One region of the Paenibacillus litoralis genome, then DNA from elsewhere that is predicted to be linked to it. Evidence: riboswitches for the same ligand, from Rfam matches in the RefSeq annotation. Region 1 holds a riboswitch; each other region holds the start of a gene.
What was found. A riboswitch is a leader RNA that binds a small molecule or an ion and turns the genes downstream of it on or off. The one in region 1 is predicted to bind cyclic di-AMP.
Positions count from the first base shown of each region.

Region 1 (6,574 bases):
CGACGGCAAGCCGGACCGCAAGGAATACCGCAAATACAAAATCCGTACCGTAGAGGGTCCGGACGATTACGAAACGATGCGGGAAGTCGTGCGGCGCCGCTATGAGCGCGTACTGAAAGAAAACCTGCCGATGCCCGATCTGGTCATCGTCGACGGCGGCCGCGGCCAAATGTCGGCGGCGATCGACGTGCTCGAGAACGAGCTTGGACTTTATATTCCCGTAGGCGGACTGGTCAAAGACGCTAAGCACAAGACGGCCCAGCTCATGATCGGAGACCCGCCGGAGCCGGTTCACCTGCCTCGCGACAGCCAGGAGTTTTACTTGCTGCAGCGCATCCAGGAGGAGGTTCACCGCTTTGCGATCACCTTCCACCGGGAAACGCGGGCCAAAAGCATGGTCCAATCCAAGCTGGACGATATTCCGGGCATCGGCGAGAAGCGCCGCAAGCAGCTGATGAAGCATTTCGGCTCGCTCAAAAAAATAAAAGAGGCCGAAATCGGAGATTTCAAGCCTCTCGGTATAGGGGAAAAGCTGGCGCAAACGATCCTTACGTCGCTGCGGGGGGAAGAATCTCAGGCCGAGGCCGTTTCGGCTTCAGACGGGCATGAAGAAGCATAATCGCGTATCCGACAATGGCCGGCAGCGCGGCGTAGAATAAGCCGACAAACACGGAGGCCGCCGTATTTTCGCTCGCGATGTACGAGAAGGCCATCAGGATGCTGTCCATCGCCACATGCGCATAAATAGCCGTATAAAGTCCGTATTTCAAGAAAACATAGCCGAAAATAAAGCCAAGCAAGGTCACTTCGATCAATCTTGTGTAGCTCGGGTAGATCGTATAGCCGGTATGCCCCAGCGCCCAAAATACGTTCGGAATGAGAACGGCCAGGAACGTGTTGCGCAGCAGCTTTTTGAAAATGATAATGCCGAACAAGCGGAACAAGATTTCCTCGGAAATGCCGGCAAGCCAGGCCAGTGTCGGAAACAATCCCGGCCACAGCATATTGAGCGGAGATTGCATCGGATCGTTCACGCCGAATGCGTGAAAGCCTTTCTCGGCTGCGAAGAAAACCACCTGCTGAACGCCCATAATGAACAAGCAGATCAAGTAACCGCGGCCCATCGCGTACAAAATATGCTGACCGAAATCCGGTTCGCGCCAGCGCGGCCAAAGATGACGGTCGCGGTGCCGCCAGAGGGCGTCTCCCGCCAGCAGCGACATGTACAGGGAAGCGGCCGACAGCAGCACGAAGAGCAGCGATACGACAAGCAGGATAACCAGCATCATGGAATCCTGTTCGGCAGACTCGGTCTGCAGGGCGGGAATCATATTAAACGTTTGAACGACATAGCAGGCCGTATACACGAGCGTCATGACGATGCCGCGGGTGAACGAAATATGCCGGGCGTACATGATCATGTAAACAAGGGCGACAATGCCCATAATAATCGTAAAAGCGACATGCGCCAGGGTCATCCAGCTGGCGCTTTTTTTCTGCTTATCCAGCCAGCTCATATAGTCCGACGGAACCGAAAAGGCCGGCTTGAATGAGACCGTTTCGCCGTTTTGAACCTTGACTTGCAGCAGAAGCTTCGATTCGCCGATAGTCTTCCCGGTGCTTTCGAACGTATAAAACGTCGAATCCGGCTCTTCGCCTCGTCCTGTTTTATTATCCGGATTATAAACGAATTCCTCGGCTTTGTAGCCCATTTCGATAACGGCCGCCGCTGCGATCTTGGCACCGTCTGTCGCAGGCGGAGCTTTGCGCCCCGACGTCGTCTTCTGCCAGCCGGCGATCTCAGGCGTGTCCATTCCGACAAACACCGTGTAAGTCGTGCCGGACGTTCGCGTTTTCACCTGAACCTGCCAAAAGTCGAGCGGAAAGCGCTGATCGTATTTACTCTCGTACTCGTCATAGAGCCCCGATTTTTGCAAATAGCCGCTGAGCTCCTGATCGGACTGGTAGACGACGGTCGTCCCGTTCGGCGTTATCCCGGGAAACTTCGTCCGGACGAACTGCGACGCGGCATCGGCCGCAGCGGTTTTCGTAACGGCATGGAGCGAATAATCCTCCTCGACGGATGAAGGGCTGGCAAGCATGTTGTAGGCCATGATCGATACGTAGAGCACGATGCCGATCGCGGCGAGCAGAAGAAGGCGGCGGTTCAATTTATGAGGTACCATGGTTCACGCTCCTTAAAGACGGCTAAATGCGTAAGGCTTGCTGTCGGTGGATATGGAAAAAACGGGAAAGAAGGGTCGTCCTGCTTAAGCAAGACGGCTTCGAACGCGATGCTTCAAGTTGGGTTGTATCCAAGGTACCATATCGTGTAAGTCATTTCCAGCGTAAGCGTCCTGCTGCGATACGGCTTCCGGTGCGTAGAGATGGACATAAATAGAGCAAACGACGGAAAATGGATGAAAACGCAAGCGCGCACTACTCCTTCATGAAAAAAGACGATCAATTTTCAAAGAAATCCTCCGTTTTCCTCCAAATCCGCCTTTGTACATATACGGAAAGCAGGATATAATCGGAGTCGTTGAATTGAATAGCGTAACAAGCCGAATTTCTGAACGAAAACGGGGGAACCATGTAAGAAGGAGCCGGATGCGAATTATTGCCGCGTATCGGGCTTGGGGTGAATTTCGCCTTCATGGCGAATAGGGTGACTGCTGCACCCGAATCCGACAGCTAACCTCGTAGGCTTCGCAACAGGATACCATTAACCGTCAAAGGGCATTGGTTTTCCGATGCCTTTTTTTGTTGTTTAAAAATCATATGGCGGATTGTCCGAAGCAGAACAAGATTATTGCGGAGGAGAAAGAAAGGACGGTAGGGCATGAAAAAAACGTTTCGCCCGCTTCAGCTAACGCCCCCGCAAATATTGGTGCTCGGTTTCGCCGCAATTATACTGATCGGCGCGTTTCTCTTGACGCTGCCCTTTGCATCGACAAGCGGCGTTTCGCTGCCGTTTATCGACGCTTTGTTCACGGCAACCTCCGCAACATGCGTAACCGGTCTGGTCGTCGTGGATACCGGGAGCGATTACACCATTTTCGGGCAGATCGTCATCATTACTCTGATTCAAATAGGCGGTCTCGGCTTCATGACGATGGCCACGCTGTTCGCCTTCATGCTGAAAAAGCGGATTTCGCTGAAAGAACGGCTCATTTTGCAGGAGGCGCTTAATCAAGGGAGTATGGAGGGGATCGTCCGGCTGATCCGCAAGGTTATCCGGTACGCGCTTACCATAGAGGGCATTGCAGCCGTGTTTTTCGCGATTCGTTGGTCCGGCGACATGCCGCCCGGAAAAGCCTTGTATTTCGGGGTCTGGCATGCGATCTCGTTCTTCAACAACGCCGGCTTCGACTTGTTCGGGGGCCATACGGGGACGAAGTTTACTAGCTTGACGACCTACGTAGACGACCCGATCGTGAATATCGTGTCCATGCTGCTGATCATTCTCGGCGGCCTCGGCTTTATCGTCATCTCCGACGTACTCGATTTGAAGCGTACGCGGAAGCTTACGCTGCATTCGAAGGTGGTATTGACGACAACGAGCCTGCTAATCGTCATTGGCGCAATCGTCATCTTCCTGTTTGAGAACTCCAATCCGCTTACGCTTCAGCCTCTGAGCGGCTGGGGTAAGTTCTGGGGCTCGATGTTCCAGTCGGTTACGCCTCGAACGGCGGGGGCGAACACGATCGACATTGGAGCCATGCGCCAGGCGTCGCAATTTTTCATGATCATCCTGATGTTTATCGGCGCTTCGCCGGGGTCGACGGGCGGCGGGATCAAGACGACGACGTTCACGATTCTGATCGGAGCGATGATCGCCATGATTCGCGGCAAGGAAGATATCGTCCTGTTCCGCAACCGCTTGGCGAAGGATCGTATCTTCAAGGCGATTACGCTGACGCTTATCGCGCTCTTCCTCGTCATCTTCGTGGCGATGGTGCTGTCGACGACGGAGGATCACCATTTCTTGATGATTTTGTTCGAGGTCACCTCGGCTTTCGGAACGGTCGGATTGACGATGGGACTGACTACGCAGCTGACTATTGTCGGCAAAATCATGATCGCCCTCATGATGTTTATCGGCCGATTGGGGCCGTTGACGCTAGCTTACGCCTTGGGGCCGAAACCAGAAAAAGAGTTGTACCGGTACCCGGAAGGCAAAATAACGATCGGATAAGGAGCAGGGGAAATGAAAGGAAGTCAATACGCTGTCATCGGTTTAGGCCGGTTCGGCTCCAGCTTGGCCAAAGAATTAATCGAATTGGGCTTTGAGGTGCTCGGAATCGATCAGGACGAGGAAATCGTCGACGAGATGAGCAATGTTCTGACGCATACGGTCGTGGCCGATGCGACGGACGAGGAAGTGCTGAAATCGCTCGGCATCCGCAACTTCGATTGCGCGGTCGTGGCGATCGGCGACGACATACAGGCGAGCATCATGGCAGCCATTTTGCTCAAGGATCTCGGGGTCAAAAAAGTTGTGGCGAAGGCGCTCTCGGAGCTGCACGGCAAAGTCCTGAACAAGATTGGCGTCGACCGTATCATCTATCCCGAGCGCGATATGGGCATTCGGGTGGCGCATCAGCTCGTTTCGCCGAATTTGCTGGACTATATCGAGCTTTCCAAGGAATACACGATAGCCGAGCTTTCGGTGACGCGGCGCATTTCCGGGATGACGCTGAGGCAGCTCGACACGCGCAAGAAATACGGCTGCAGCGTCGTGGCGATCAACAAGCGGGGCGGCATCGTGATCGCGCCGACGGCGGAAGAAGTCGTAGACGAGCGCGATATTATGGTCGTCATCGGCACGAATGAGCAGATCGAGGATTTTCAGCAGTCGGTATCGAGCTGACGAAGGGGATGAAGCGCTGTGGATAGCGATAGCACCGTTCTGATTCACCATGTCCTGTACCTGCTCATATTCGTATGCGTGCTCGGCATGATTGCCGGAAAAATAGCGAGCCGGCTCCGATTGCCGGATGTCGCTCTTTTTTTATTCGCGGGGATGCTTGTAGGCCAAGGGCTGCATCTTATTAACGAAACGAGCACGTCCTTAACGAATCAGCTTATTTTGACGGCAGGCTCGGCGCTTATCCTGTTCGACGGCGGGCGCAATATCAAGCTGAGCGGTCTGCGCAAGGTGTGGCTGACGGTTTCGCTGCTCAGCGTTCCGGGCGTGCTCGTTACTTGCGCGGCGGTTGCTGCGGTTTCCCATCTGCTGCTCGGGCTTCCGTGGACGTATGCTTTCCTTCTCGGCGCAATTATTTCATCCACCGATCCGGCTACGCTCATTCCCGTGTTCAAGCAGGTGAAAATACGCGAGAAGGTGCGGGAGACCGTCGAAAGCGAATCGGCCTTCAACGACGCGACGGGTGCGATATTAACCGCTTCGGTGCTCGCCATCGTACTCGGCACGAAGGAAATTACGCTTGTTTCCGGCATCCTTGATTTCGTCAAGTCGGCGGTTGGCGGTATCGCGGTCGGCTGCTTGCTCGGCTTCGCCGCATCGTATCTGGTGGCTCATGCCAATCTGGGGGTGCTGCGCGATTATACGACGATCGGGATGGTTGTAACGGCGCTAGGGGCTTACCTGCTCGGCGACATCCTGCATGTGAGCGGCTTTATGGCGACGTTTGCCGCAGGACTGATCTGGGGCAATGCGGGCATGTTCAAGCTTAGTATGGCGGACAAGCAGCACGAAATGGAGCATTTTTCCGAAAATGTGACGGTCATCATGCGAATGCTCATTTTCATTCTGCTGGGCAGCCAAGTCAATTTTACGGTCATAGGGCAGTATTTGTGGCCGAGTCTCGGCATTATCGCGGTGTTTATGTTTGTTGCCAGGCCGCTTGCCGTTCTGGTTTGTACGCTGCCTGACCGAAGAGCGAAATGGACGTGGAAGGAAATCGTCTTCATGTTCTGGGTGCGGGAAACCGGCGTCATTCCAGCCGCGTTATCGGGCATGATTGCGGGAACGGGAATTGCGCATGCCGACGTTATCTCGTCCGTCACGTTCATGGCGGTCTTGCTGACTATACTTGTCCAGGCGAGCACGACGGCTTTCGTCGCCCGCAAGCTGGGACTGGAAGTCCGCAACGATGCTTCAGCGCTCACATCCAACGGAACGGAAGGAAGATAGAAGCGATTGATCTCTTCCTATAAAAATGGTTATCGAAAAAAGGCTGCCGGCTACTAGCTTGGCGGCCTTCAATCGTTCGTGCGTTTAACGGGGGAAGAAGGCCGGTCCAATGGCGGCCGCTCTAATAAAATGACTAGAAACGGCAGCTTGCCGATTGAATATTTGCCGGTATAGTGATATGCTGGTTGTATAATTATGAAACTTAATTTCATCTAATGAAACTTGAGGGGGCGATGGCCATGACATTCGAGTTTGCGGGGATTGACCATGTGCAGCTGGCTGCTCCGGAAGGCTGCGAGCAAGCAGCGAGAGCGTTTTATGCGGACTTGCTGGGCTGGAGGGAAATCCCGAAGCCGGAGAGCCTGAGAAATCGCGGGGGCGTCTGGTTTCAATGCGGCATTCATCAGGTGCATA
Region 1 is NZ_CP176395.1:1,806,054-1,812,627, forward strand. It holds gene uvrC (excinuclease ABC subunit UvrC) at 1-619, shown strand, start outside; gene ACKGJP_RS07480 (CPBP family intramembrane glutamic endopeptidase) at 549-2,186, opposite strand; cyclic di-AMP (ydaO/yuaA leader) riboswitch at 2,553-2,723, shown strand; gene ACKGJP_RS07485 (TrkH family potassium uptake protein) at 2,843-4,198, shown strand; gene ACKGJP_RS07490 (potassium channel family protein) at 4,211-4,873, shown strand; gene ACKGJP_RS07495 (cation:proton antiporter) at 4,892-6,160, shown strand; gene ACKGJP_RS07500 (VOC family protein) at 6,400-6,574, shown strand, end outside.

Region 2 (6,574 bases), 4.0 Mb from region 1:
AGAAATCGGGCATTACGAAAGAGCAGGTGCAGTTCTACGTCGGCGGCGATTTGCTGAATCAAATCATCAGCAGCAGCTTTGCGGCGCGGACGCTCTCGATTCCGTATCTCGGGGTCTTTGGGGCTTGCTCGACCTCCATGGAAAGTTTGGCCATCGCTTCCATGATCGTCGATTCCGGCTCAGCCAAGTATGCCATGGCCGGCACGTGCAGCCATAACTGTACCGTGGAAAAGCAGTTTCGGTACCCGACCGAATACGGCTCGCAGAAGCCTCCGACCGCTCAGTATACGGTGACGGGGGCGGGAGCTGCTATCGTCGCCCCAAAAGGAGACGGACCGGTTGTCACGCGGGCCACGATCGGGAGGGTAATCGACATGGGGATTAAGGACCCGTTCAACATGGGGGCTGCCATGGCGCCTGCCGCTGTCGATACGATTCAAGCCCATTTCCGCGATTTCGGCACGAAACCGAGCGAATACGATCTGATCGTAACCGGCGATTTGGCCACGGTCGGTTACAACATAGCGAACGAGCTGTTCGACAAGCACGGCTTTCCGATTCATCAAACGACCTACAAGGATTGCGGCTTGATGGTATATGACGTGAACTCGCAGGGCGTCCAGTCGGGAGGCAGCGGCTGCGGATGCTCCGCCGTCGTCACCTACGGGCATCTGCTGAAGAAGCTGGCTTCGGGCGAGCTGAATAAAATATTGGTCGTTGCGACCGGCGCTCTGCTCTCCCCGCTCTCATTCCAGCAGGGAGAAAGCATCCCATGCATCGCGCACGCGGTTGCCATCGAGAATAAGGAGGCGACGGCATGATCATGCAATTTTTTTGGGCGTTCGTGATCGGCGGCGCGATATGCGTATTCGGACAGCTGCTCATGGATATCGGCAAACTGACGCCGGCCCATACGATGAGCACGCTTGTCGTGATCGGGGCTATCGTCGACGGCATCCAGATCGGCGGGAAAAGCTTATACGACCGGTTTATTGAATTCGCCGGAGCGGGCGCGACGGTGCCGATTACGAGCTTCGGCAACTCGCTCGTTCACGGCGCCTTGATGGAGCTGCGGCTCCACGGCTGGATCGGGGTCGTATCCGGCATGTTCGAAGTAACGAGCGCCGGCATTTCCTCGGCGATCATCTTTTCGTTCCTGGCGGCGCTGTTCTTTAGGCCGAAGGGCTGAGGCATACCTGTAAACAATGCTAGAATGAAACGACAAAACGGCATCTTCCGTCACTTGGGACGGAGGATGCCGTTTGACTTTTTAAGCGGCTAAAGCACGTGCTTGGCGCCGACATAGTACTTCTGGCTCCAGCTGCTGTAGAGGCTGGTAACCGTTACGCCGCGCGTTTTGCCGGACGAGGCGTTAATATACTGGCCGTTCCCCATATACAAACCTACATGAAAAACCCTGCCGCGGTCGGCAAAGAAGACGAGGTCGCCCGGCTGAGGATCGGATACGCCGTATCCCGCCGAAGCGTACATATCCGCCGATGTGCGGGGCAAGTCGACGTTGAATTTGTCAAATACGTATTGTACGAAGCCCGAGCAATCGAAGCCGTTCGGCGTCGAGCCGCCCGTGACGTAAGGCGTACCCATGTACTGTTCCGCGACGTCGATCAGATCTGCCGCAGGATCCGGCTTTGGTTTATACCAGGCAGGCGAGTGGAACTTGCCGTCCGCTCCCAAAATGGCGATCCAATTGTCGTTGTCCCATTGCATGATGCTGCCGAACGTATCGGCGATCCACCGTACGGGAACGTATATCGCCCCGTTCACGAATTGCGGTACGTGTTCGAACGTGCGAGGCTTCCCGTCGATCGTCGCGTTCGCATCATTGGTCGTGATAACGGCCGTATGTGCGCCGCCGCCGATCGTAACCTGGATGTCCGCGTTCTTTTGACTCCACTCCAGCTTGTAGCCCATTGCTTCCATGACGGTGCGGAGCGGCACTTGCAGCACGCCGGATTCGTCGATAAAAGGCTGAGACTCGGGAAACGAAACCAAAGCGTCGTTAACCTGTACCTTGGCGCTAGTGTCGACTGCGGCGGCTTGCGCTTGGCCGCCGGCAAATAGGACCGCTGTAAGGATACCGCATGTAAGCGCTACCGTTTTCCAGCCTCCATGTTGACGTACGATCGGCGCTGCGTTTCTGATTTTCTTTTTCCAAAAATTCAAAGCCTTTCCTCCTAGTTGTCTCCGAGGTTAGTTGTCGGGTTCGGGAAGAGGTATTCCCTAGAAGGCGGGTCGGCCGCCACCATTCACCCCTATGAGCATGCCCGAAACAGCCGGCTTCCGCGGTTTGCCGAAAAGCAGCCTTCGTTGATGCGTCCTTGTGGATCGTCCCCCGTACCGACGCTTTTGCTGCGCCGGATTCGACCTTTTTTTGTGTTGAACTTCCTCCGTAAAGGATTTCACGCTTGTAAAGCGTAAGCTTCTTCCTTATGTAAGGATCATGATCAATTGAAAGACTATCACAAATGACTTCAACCGCGCAATATGTTGGAGCCGCACAATTAATGGAAACGGATCGGTGGGATTTCCAAACGCCGAAATTTCAGCGCTGCAATATTCAGAAATGTACGAATTTACAAAATTTTTTATCGAGATTGCACGTATACTTCCAATTTGAAATTTTGTAGAATGAAGAAGAGTCTAGAAAAAGCGAGTGCATTTACTTGTTTTTGGGAATTTTTATTGATCCTTTATAGATTTCCCAGCTGTTTAGAAAACATTTTTTGGTGCTTTCCGTAACCGTTTTCGGACGGGAAGTTTACCGATAGCCCGGTTGGAGGAGGAGCAGAAGATGGACGCCATTTGGAAAGAGCAGACTCAGGTTATTAAACAGCTGAATGCGAACTTGGAAGCTTGTATTTTAGGGAAAAGCAAAGAAATCGAATTGCTGCTCACGGCTTTTCTCGCCGGAGGCCATGTTCTGCTGGAGGATGTTCCCGGCACCGGCAAGACGGTGCTGATTAAAGCGCTTGCGAAATCGATCGACGGCCAATTCCGCCGTATTCAGTGCAACCCGGATTTGCTCCCTACGGATATTACCGGCGTTTCCATTTATCATCCCAAAAATGAAACGTTTATGTTCCGGCCGGGTCCGATCATAACGAATATATTGCTTATCGATGAAATCAATAGAGCGACGACCAAGACGCAATCGGCTCTGCTTGAAGCGATGGAAGAGGGACATGTCACGGTAGACGGCGAATGTTACGTGCTGCCGGCGCCGTTCCTTCTGCTCGCCACGCAGAACCCGATCGACTTCGAAGGCACTTACGTGCTTCCGGAAGCTCAGCTGGACCGGTTTATGATGAAATTCAGCCTCGGCTACCCGGACGAACAAACGGAAAACCGGATGATCATCGAGCAGAGCAAAAGCCACCCGCTCGATTCGCTCACGCCGGTCATGACCGCGCACGAGGTGACGCTTCTGCAGGCAAAAGCGCGCGAGATTCATATGGATGAAGCGGTAGGGCAGTATGCCGTAGCGCTGGCCCGGACGACAAGGGAGCACCCGTCCGTTTTTCTCGGGGCGAGCCCGCGAGCTACGCTTGCGCTTGTGCAGGCTGCGAAGGCGTATGCCATGCTTCAAGAAAGAGAGTATGTCATTCCCGACGATTTGAAAGCTCTTGTGCCTTATGTCTTCGGCCATCGCCTGATATTGAACGCGGAAGCGCGAATGGAAGGAGCGACCGCTGATTCGGTGCTGCAGTCGGTGTTTCAACAGGTGAGAACGCCTGTTCGATTGGAGAAGTGATCCGATGAGCGAATTCACCGGTTGGATGGATCGTAAAGCGAGCGGGCTGTCGCAGCGTTTCTGGGTGCTGGTCGGCTGCTTTGGCGGCAGCTTGCTGTTTCTGCTGTTTCAGGGCGGGAAGCTGGCTTCCATGCTGTTTGCCGTAGTGTGCGTCATCAGTGTGTATTTGGTTCTCGGCCGATGGAGCGGCGTCGCAAAAGCGCAAGGCACGCGGGCGCTCTCAGCCGGCGGCGGCGAGCAGGAGATCGAAGCGGGCAAGTCGCTTACGGTCAAGCTTAACGTACATGTGCCCGGCTTTTGGCCCGTGCCGTACGTGATGATCAAAGACAAGCTGAAGCGCAAAGGCGGGCGCGAGCAGTCGTTCGATACGTCGCTCGTGCTGGATTGGCACCGCAGAGGATGGGTGGAATACGTGACGCCGCCGCTGCGCCGAGGTTTTTACCATTTTGAAGCGACGGAATGCTCGACGGAGGATATTTTCGGCATCTTCGAGCATAAGGGGGAGATGAGTCTCCCGACCAGCTTCAGCGTGCTGCCGCAGCGCGTGCCGATCAAGGAATGGAAGCAGCTGCACCTCATGCTGAGGGGCATGCACCATCATTCGCAAACGACGCGGGCCGTTAGGGAAACCACGCAAATAAACGGCGTGCGCGAATATATTTACGGAGATAAGCTATCGCGCATCCACTGGAACGCGACGGCCAAAACCGGCACATGGAAATCAAAGGAATTCGAGCGCGAATCACTGCCCAAAACGATGATCGTGCTCGACCGCAGGACGAAGCATTACGCCTCAGCCGAGCAGTTCGAACGCGCGGTTTCGGTGGCGGCTTCGCTGTTCGAATACGGTATGAAGCGGGACCTGGCGCTGGGTCTGCTGTCCGTCGGTACGGACTCGACCTACATAGAGCCGCGGAACGGGACCGGCCATCTCAAAAGCATATTGAATCATTTGACCGATGTCGAAGCGGACAGCAGTTACGGCCTTCAGCGCGTGCTGGCCGACCGGTCGCGGCATTTCGTCCCGGGGACGTTCATGGTAATCGTATCTCCGTCCAAGGGCGAGGAGATCGTGCAGACGTTCGGCTGGCTGGATCAGCGGCAGCTGAATGCTTGCCATATGTGGATTTGCGGCGATATGGCGGAGGGCCGCGATAATTGGACGAAGCAGTTGAACGCCGTCGGCTATCTCGGCTATGCGATTCCGTCTTTGCAAGACCTTTCGAATGCGCTGGGGGGGCGGAGCTGATGCGGAAGCAATCCTGGCTATGGAAAATCGTGGCGGGAGACTGGCAGGAGAGGCTGACGAAGCTTTTTGCCGGCTTCCTGCTTCTGCAGTACGTTTCATGGATCGTCGAAGAGGACGGCGTATGGCTGCCCGAAACGGCTAGGCTGGTGACGGCGACGCTCGTTCTTGTTTTTGCCGTCGAGCTGTTCTATGGGATCAACCGCTGGATCCGGTTCATCGCGCAGCTTGCCGTCGTCGTGGTCGCGACCGGCTTTACTGCCGGGTACGAGCCTGTCGCAGGCAGCATCCGGTCCTTCAAGAAGTTCGGCCAATTGTTTGCGGATAATGCGGGTCAGCTGCATCCGTTCATCTGGTTCAGCTTGGGCGCCTGGCTTGTTTACTTGTTTACGATGTGGTATGTGCGCAAGAAGAGCCGCATCTATATCGTCATGCTGTTCAGCGTACTGGCTTTGGGCATACGGGATTCGTTCAGTCTGATCATCTTATGGGATGAGCTGGCGCTGATCATTTGCAGCGGACTCTGTTTGCTGGTTGTTCGCCATCTGGTTCAGCTCAAAAGCAAAAGTCCGACCGGCTGGTCTCATATTGCCGACTACCCTGCCACCTTTGCGGTTACCATTTTTCTTTTGCTCGTCCTAACGATGGGATTCGGGGCGATTGCACCGGAGACGGGCAATCTTTTGACCGACCCGTATACGATGTACAAAAACTGGAAGGGCGAAGCCATTCCCGTATCCGGCAAAGGTAAGGTTACGGCATCCTCGATCGGTTCCACCGGAAACGCGACTTCGGGATACAGCCGTAACGACGAGAGCTTGGGAGGCGGGTTCGAATTCGACTATTCGGTCGTCATGACGATCGACTCCTCGAATCGCAGCTATTGGCGCGGCGAAACCCGGTCGTTCTATAACGGGACCGGCTGGGAGGCGGCCGAGTCCGAGAAGCAGCCCGGCCAGACCGGCATTACGGCAGGAAGCGCGCTGGCGACCGACCCGCTGATGCAGAACGTCAAGACGAAAATGGTCGAGGTTCGCCAAACGGTAACGATCGAGAAGGAAGAACAATTTCCGGTTCTGTTCGGGGCGTTTGCCATTTCGAAGGTGGAAAGCATCAATAATGCGGCGACGGGAATCGAGCGGCTGCAATGGTCGGCCGGGCAGGCTTCGCTGAAGTGGCCGGAAGCGACGAGGACGAACCGGATCCAGTATCCGAAGACGTACACGCTCGTTTCCCAAGTTCCGTTCATCGACGAAACGGGTTTACGGACGGCTCCGCTCGAGCAGCCTGACCGTCAGGCGTTGGCCGACTACTTGCAGCTTCCGACTACGCTGCCTCCCCGCGTGCGTCAATTGGCGCTGGACATTACGCAGAGCGCAGCCAACCCGTACGACAAAGCCAAAAAAATCGAACAGTATTTGCAGACGAATTACAAATACAACAACAAACCTCCGACGACCGGCAGAAGCAGGGATTTCGTGGACCGCTTCCTGTTCGAGCTCAAGGAAGGGTACTGCGACTATTATTCGACTGCGATGGCTGTGCTGGCGCGATCT
Region 2 is NZ_CP176395.1:5,765,436-5,772,009, reverse strand. It holds gene spoVAD (stage V sporulation protein AD) at 1-821, shown strand, start outside; gene spoVAE (stage V sporulation protein AE) at 824-1,189, shown strand; gene ACKGJP_RS24525 (NlpC/P60 family protein) at 1,279-2,184, opposite strand; cyclic di-AMP (ydaO/yuaA leader) riboswitch at 2,186-2,397, opposite strand; gene ACKGJP_RS24520 (AAA family ATPase) at 2,813-3,772, shown strand; gene ACKGJP_RS24515 (DUF58 domain-containing protein) at 3,777-5,021, shown strand; gene ACKGJP_RS24510 (DUF4129 domain-containing transglutaminase family protein) at 5,021-6,574, shown strand, end outside.
Region 2: another riboswitch for cyclic di-AMP. It lies ahead of ACKGJP_RS24525 (NlpC/P60 family protein); the one in region 1 lies ahead of ACKGJP_RS07485 (TrkH family potassium uptake protein).

Region 3 (6,574 bases), 2.5 Mb from region 1:
TCATGAGCAGCTGCTTGCCGATCGCGACCACCTCGATGATTTTGGACGGGTCGGAATCGAGATCGACCATGTTCGCCGCTTCCTTCGCCGCTACCGTCCCGCTGTTCATCGCCAGACCCACGTCGGCTTGCGCCAGCGCCGGCGCGTCGTTCGTGCCGTCGCCGGTCATCGCGACCAGCTTGCCTTCGGCTTGCTCGCGGCGGATGACCGCGATTTTGTCCTCCGGCTTGCTCTCGGCGATAAAGTCGTCGACGCCCGCTTCCTTCGCGATCGTTGCAGCCGTCAGCGGATTGTCGCCGGTACACATGATCGTTCGGATTCCCATTCGGCGAAGCTCCTCGAACCGTTCCCGCATACCGGGCTTAACCGTATCCTTCAAATAGATGAGGCCGAAAATACGATCGTCGACCGCCACCGCCAGAGGCGTTCCGCCAAGCGAGGCAATCGCGTTTCCCTTCGCCTCCAGATCGGCCGGAACCGTGCCGCCTTGGGCGAGCACCCATTTGCGCACCGCGTCGACCGCGCCCTTGCGGACCCTGCGCCCGTCCTTCAGATCGACGCCGCTCATTCGCGTTTCCGCCTTGAATTCGATGAACTCGGCTCCTGCAGCGAGCCCGTCGTCGTAGCTCAAGCTTTGCTTTTTCATCAGCTCCAGCACCGACCGGCCCTCCGGCGTTTCGTCCTTGACCGAGCCGATCGCCGCCCAAGCCGCCAGCACGCTCAGTTCCTCGCCGCCCACGGCTTTGAACTCGCTGGCCATCCGGTTTCCATACGTGATCGTCCCCGTCTTATCCAGGATCATCGTGTTGATATCGCCTGCAGCTTCGACCGCTTTCCCGGACATCGCCAGCACGTTGAATTGCGTCACCCGGTCCATCCCGGCAATCCCGATCGCCGACAGCAAACCGCCGATCGTGGTAGGAATCAAGCACACCAGCAGCGCGATAAGCACAGGCACTTCCAGATCGACTTGCACATAAGAAGCGATCGGTCCGAGCGTCACCACCACGATCAGGAAGATGATCGTCAGACTGATCAGCAGCGTGTTCAGCGCGATTTCGTTCGGCGTCTTCTGCCGTTTGGCGCCTTCGACGAGGGCGATCATCCGGTCGATGAACGATTCGCCCGGATCGCTCGTAATCCGGACCTTGATCCGGTCGCTGACGACGCGCGTTCCTCCGGTAACCGAGCTGAAATCGCCGCCCGCTTCCTTGATCACCGGCGCTGATTCACCGGTTATCGCCGATTCGTCGACCGAAGCGAGCCCCTCGATGACTTCGCCGTCTCCCGGGATCATCTCTCCTTGGGAGACGATGACGATATCGCCTTTGCGCAGCTCGGTGGAGGCAACGACCTTAACGCCGTCTCCGACCGCCTTATTGGCGGAAATCTCCTTTTTCGACTGCTTCAGCGAGTCGGCCTGGGCCTTGCCCCGTCCCTCAGCCAGCGCTTCGGCGAAGTTCGCGAACAACAGGGTAAACAGCAGAATCAAAAAGACGGACAGATTGAAGCCGACATTGCCTTCGGCATCGAAGGCTGACGGGAACAGCGTCATGATCAGCACGATCAGCGTCCCGACTTCCACGACGAACATGACCGGATTTTTCATCATCGCGGCAGGATTCAGCTTCGTAAAGCTATCGATAACGGCCCGCTTGACGATTCCCGGCGTCAGCAGCCTTTTGCGTTTCGTATTCATTACAGTTCACCTCATTATAGATTGGCGGGCTATTCAAAATTAGACGCGGAGCACGCTCACCCGGACGGCTTCGGTTAACGGAGCGTCAGATGTTCGGCGATAGGCCCCAGCACCAGCACAGGCAGGAACGTCAGCGCCCCGATAATGAGGACAGTCCCGATCAGAATGCCCGTGAACAGCTTGTTATCCGTGCGAAACGTCCCGACCGTTTCCGGCACCCATTGCTTCTTGACCATCGAGCCGGCGACTGCCAGCAGGGCGATCATCGAGACGTATCGGCCGAACAGCATCACAAGCCCCGTCGAAATGTTCCAGAACTTCGTATTGTCCGCCAGCCCTTCGAAGCCCGAACCGTTATTGGCGGCTGAAGACGTATATTCGTAGAGCACCTGAGAGATGCCGTGAAAGCCTGAATTCGTAATCGCGCCTTTGCCGAGGTCGGTCATGAAAGCCAGCGCCGTCGGAGCCAAAATAATGAAAGGATGCGCCAGAATGGCGATGGCGATCAGCTTCATTTCGCGCGCCTCGATTTTGCGCCCGAGAAATTCCGGTGTCCGGCCGACCATCAGCCCCGCCAAAAACACGCCGAGTATGGCGTACATCAGCATATTCACAAGCCCGACGCCTTTGCCGCCGAAAACGCAGTTGAGCATCATTTCGGCCATCGGCACAAGCCCTCCGAGCGGGGTCAGCGTGTCGTGCATGTTATTGACCGTGCCGGTCGTCGCCGCCGTCGTTACAGCCGTGAACAGGGCGGATTGGGCGATGCCGAAGCGGACTTCCTTCCCCTCCATGCTGCCCTGAGACGCATCGATACCGAGTGCGTTCAACACCGGATTCCCTTGGCTTTCCGCATAGTACACAAGCGATAGGAACGAGAGGAACAAGAACATCATCGCGGAAAACACGACCCAGCCCTGCTTCTTGTTGCGGGCAAACAGCCCGTACGTGTAAGGAAGAGCGGCAGGCAGCATCCACATCGAGAGCATTTCGATCACGTTGGTTAACGGGCTCGGATTTTCGAACGGATGCGCTGAGTTAGCCCCAAAAAAGCCGCCGCCGTTCGTCCCCAAATGCTTGATCGATTCCAGCGAAGCGACAGGTCCGATCGCGATCGTCTGCGTCTCGCCCTCCAGCGTCGTAACGGTCAAATTCGGCTGCAGCGTTTGCGGCACCTTTAGTGCGACGAGAACTAGCGTAACGACGATCGCCAGCGGGAAGAATACGCGTGTATGGGCTTTAATGAAGTCTTCAAAAAAGTTGCCGACCGTCTTCCCTCTGCTCGTTATCCCGCGGACAAAGGCAATCGCAACGGAAAAGCCCGTAGCCGCCGAGGTGAACATCATCATCGTCATAACGGCCATTTGCGAGAAATACGATACACCTGATTCGCCGCTATAGTGCTGCAGATTCGTATTCGTCATAAAGCTGATGACCGTGTTGAAGATGAGAGACGGCTCCATATTGCCGATCCCGTTCGGATTAAGCGGCAATCCGTTTTGCAGCCGAAGAATGATATAGCTGATCGCGACTAAGACGATATTCGTCAAAATAAAGCTGACCGCGTACGTTTTCCACGACATGCCGCCGCGGTTTTTTAGTCCGACGATCTTGAATATGACATTCTCGAACGGCCCGAAAACCTTGTCCGTGCGATTCGGTTCATTTGAAAATACGTGAAACAAATAGGTGCCCATCGGCTTAACCAGCAGCAGCAGAATGACGATCACCGCCGCTATTTGCAGTACTCCCATTGCGATTCCTCCTCTTTCATTCCCCAAAAAGTGAAGCGAAGCTTCGAAGCTTATTCCGATTACTTCCGAGGAGCCCCGGTTGTTCCCCAAAAAGTGAAGCGATGCTTGACGGCGTTAAAATTTCTCCGGGTTAATTAACGCATAGATAAGATATACAAACAGGAATACCGTAAACACGTACACGAGTATCACCGGCCATCGCCTCCCGTTTCATCGACTACCCGGCCGCACCAGGCGAGAAACCCGTAGAACAACAGGAACGTACCTGCCAACGTCAAAATCATGACCAGATCGAGCATGCTTGCCCCTCCTTCTTCCTTCCAACCGTTTGGCGGCATCGCTACCGCATCAAGAACGACATTTCCTCTTGCCGGCTGTAGATGACATAGTCAGCGCCCAGCCCTTTATAGATGGCCCGCGGATTCGGGCTTTGCGTGATCACGTAAATCGGCTTCGACGTCCAGCTCCGGCAAACCTGAATATACCGGCAGCACAAGGGCAAGCTTTGTTCAAACAAAAAAACTTTGCCGATCGGCCAATCCGGCACTTGCCACGTATCAATCGCATTCGTATCGACCGTGCAGATTCGCTTAACGCCGATTCGCCGCATTCTGGCTTCTTCCGTCTCGTTATTTACCAGCGCCGCATAGGGGATTCCCTTCACTTCCAGCAGCCTGATCAAGCTTTCGCCGGCTTTGTTGGGCGCAGCGACGAGACAATATTCGATTTCCCGTTCCATTCCCGTTCTCCTCTCGTTCATGCAAGAGAGGGCAACCTGTACTCCCAATAACGGTGCTGTCAGTCAAAGCGCATTCCGGGCTGGCAAACCCGCTTCTGCCGAACTCCTGAAAACGTCTTTCACAATTCCGCACAGCAAAAAGAAGCCCGGTTGAAGAGGACTCTTCTCGTGGCTTCTAGCAAGCACGGCGAAATAACCGCACCCGTCACGATTCAGGTTGCCTCTCTCAATACGCTTACGAGGTTAGCTGCCGGATTCGGGCGTGAGAGTCGCCCTACCTCTATCGTTATGGCATTCGCATAACTTATAGAGGATTCACCCCATGCGCCATTAAGGCGCGTCGGTTCCCCCGCTCCCCGGTATTCCGGGGACTCAGCGTCTTTCCTTACGGTATAAGACAATACAAAACCACAGGGATGGAATCCCTGTGGCCGTTTAGGCGATCACAAAGCTTCATCATCCTCTCTCCAAAAGCACGTCTGCGGACTTTCTCCGCTTCGTGTGCCAAACAACGCTTGCGAGGTTAGCTGACGGATTCGGGCGGTGAGAGTCGCCCTACGTCCCGCAGCGCTCCATGGCGCCCTGCGGAACGATTCACCCCGTGCGGCGCATGCCCGGCTCTCACACCGGTTCGCGTGCCGCGATTGGTTCCCCCGTTTTCCTTGCGGAAATTCAGCGAATCAGAATTTGGAAACTGTATAAGTAAATCATGAATCGTATCTTACTCCCTGCTCTACGACCTGTAAAGCAACGCCGATGCCGAAATTCGGCGCGCCGGCCCCGCGCGGGATTGCCCTATCCCCCTCAAACCATAAAATCTCCCATTATCACTGAATATCTCTTATTTCCTACGATTATCGTTATTATCGCGAAAGATGAAGCAAAAGAGCTCCCAGCGCATGAAAAACGAACTTTCGGCCCGATGAAAGCGATACAATGGCGAATAGCCGTCTCACACGTCGTTTTCTCGCGATTGGAATACTTTACAAGCCATATTCGCTGCTGGTATCATTTCATGCTGCTTCGCGCAGATAGGGATACAAGAATAAACGCATTGCGGCGTCTTTAAAGCCAGACGTTACCGAGAAATCGAACAATTAGCGGAGGATATACTCTGAGATTTAAGAAAAACCTTCAGGAAAGTTCACCCTGTCGGTCCTTTTTGTGCGAAGCCTTACGTCTGCGCGTGGGAGAGGGGACGGGTATGGGATTCCAGCCGCTCTTGAAATCGTGTTTCATTGAATTGGTTTTACGGTAATAACACGATTTCAAAGGCGGCCGCTGTCGCTCTTCCACCCCATACCCGTCCCCTCTTCTCACCTTTCCTGCTTTCTGTTACGCCTTGGTTCCCTACCGGTCTTCCAGCCGGTATTCATTGCCATGAACACCGCTGTCCTTGTCCAGACAGAACGTAGATGCGTGATTTGCCGCATTCACTTTCGATTTCATAGCCAAGCGGAACTGCAGTACACTACGTCTTATTCCGAAAAAACCAGTCAAAAGCGCAAAATAAGAGTCCTCCACGTCTTCTAAAATGAGCGTTTTGCCACCACGAAAAAACCGCCTAGCGCATGCGCTAGGCAGTTTCTTTGCAAATCACTATCGCGTGGTTACACGCTTTTGCGGCATATCGGGCAGTTCGTTGACCGAAACGACGCGGTTCGTTTTTTTGACAGGCTTGATCCAGTGCCGCTCGTTGCCCGGCAGGTCATCGAACCAGGACGCATCGTCCGGGCAATCCAGCGTCATAAATTTGCCGTAATGGCCGTCGCGCGACTGGTGATATTTCAAGTAAGCTTTTCCGTTTTCGATCGCTAAAATTTCGATTTTCCCGGATGTGTGGCTCATGGACAGTCGTACCCGCTTACCGAGTCCCGACGTTCTCGCCTTGGCTCCTTCTACGATTCGGTACACTTCGTGCAAAGGAAGGACGAAGTCCCGATTGCCCGCCACCGGACGATTGATGAAAAAATAGTATGGCGTGACGCCCGCCCAGGACAGCCGGTTAAGAAGCTCGCCAAGCACCTCGGGATCGTCGTTGATTCCTTTGAGCACCGGCGTTTGATTAACGACGATCGCGCCCGCTTCATGGAGCGCTTGGAATCCTTTCTGCGCTTCGGGCGTGATCTCGCGGGGATGGTTGATATGCGCCATCACATAAATCCGCTTCTCGGGCGTAGAGTACATCCGGATCGTTTCGAGAAGCTCTTCGTCCTCGTAAATGCGCATCGGGTTAAAGACCGGAATTTTGGAGCCCAAACGGATGATTTTCACATGAGGAATTTCGCGAAGGCGCTCCAAAATCATGCGCAGCTTCGGCGTTGCAAGAATCAGGCTGTCGCCGCCTGTGAGCAGCACGTTGTTGATTTCCGGATTTTCGGC
Region 3 is NZ_CP176395.1:8,056,144-8,062,717, forward strand. It holds gene kdpB (potassium-transporting ATPase subunit KdpB) at 1-1,699, opposite strand, end outside; gene kdpA (potassium-transporting ATPase subunit KdpA) at 1,774-3,453, opposite strand; gene kdpF (K(+)-transporting ATPase subunit F) at 3,568-3,645, opposite strand; gene ACKGJP_RS33825 (hypothetical protein) at 3,794-4,192, opposite strand; cyclic di-AMP (ydaO/yuaA leader) riboswitch at 4,409-4,580, opposite strand; cyclic di-AMP (ydaO/yuaA leader) riboswitch at 4,690-4,880, opposite strand; gene ACKGJP_RS33830 (KamA family radical SAM protein) at 5,792-6,574, opposite strand, start outside.
Region 3: another riboswitch for cyclic di-AMP. It lies ahead of ACKGJP_RS33825 (hypothetical protein); the one in region 1 lies ahead of ACKGJP_RS07485 (TrkH family potassium uptake protein).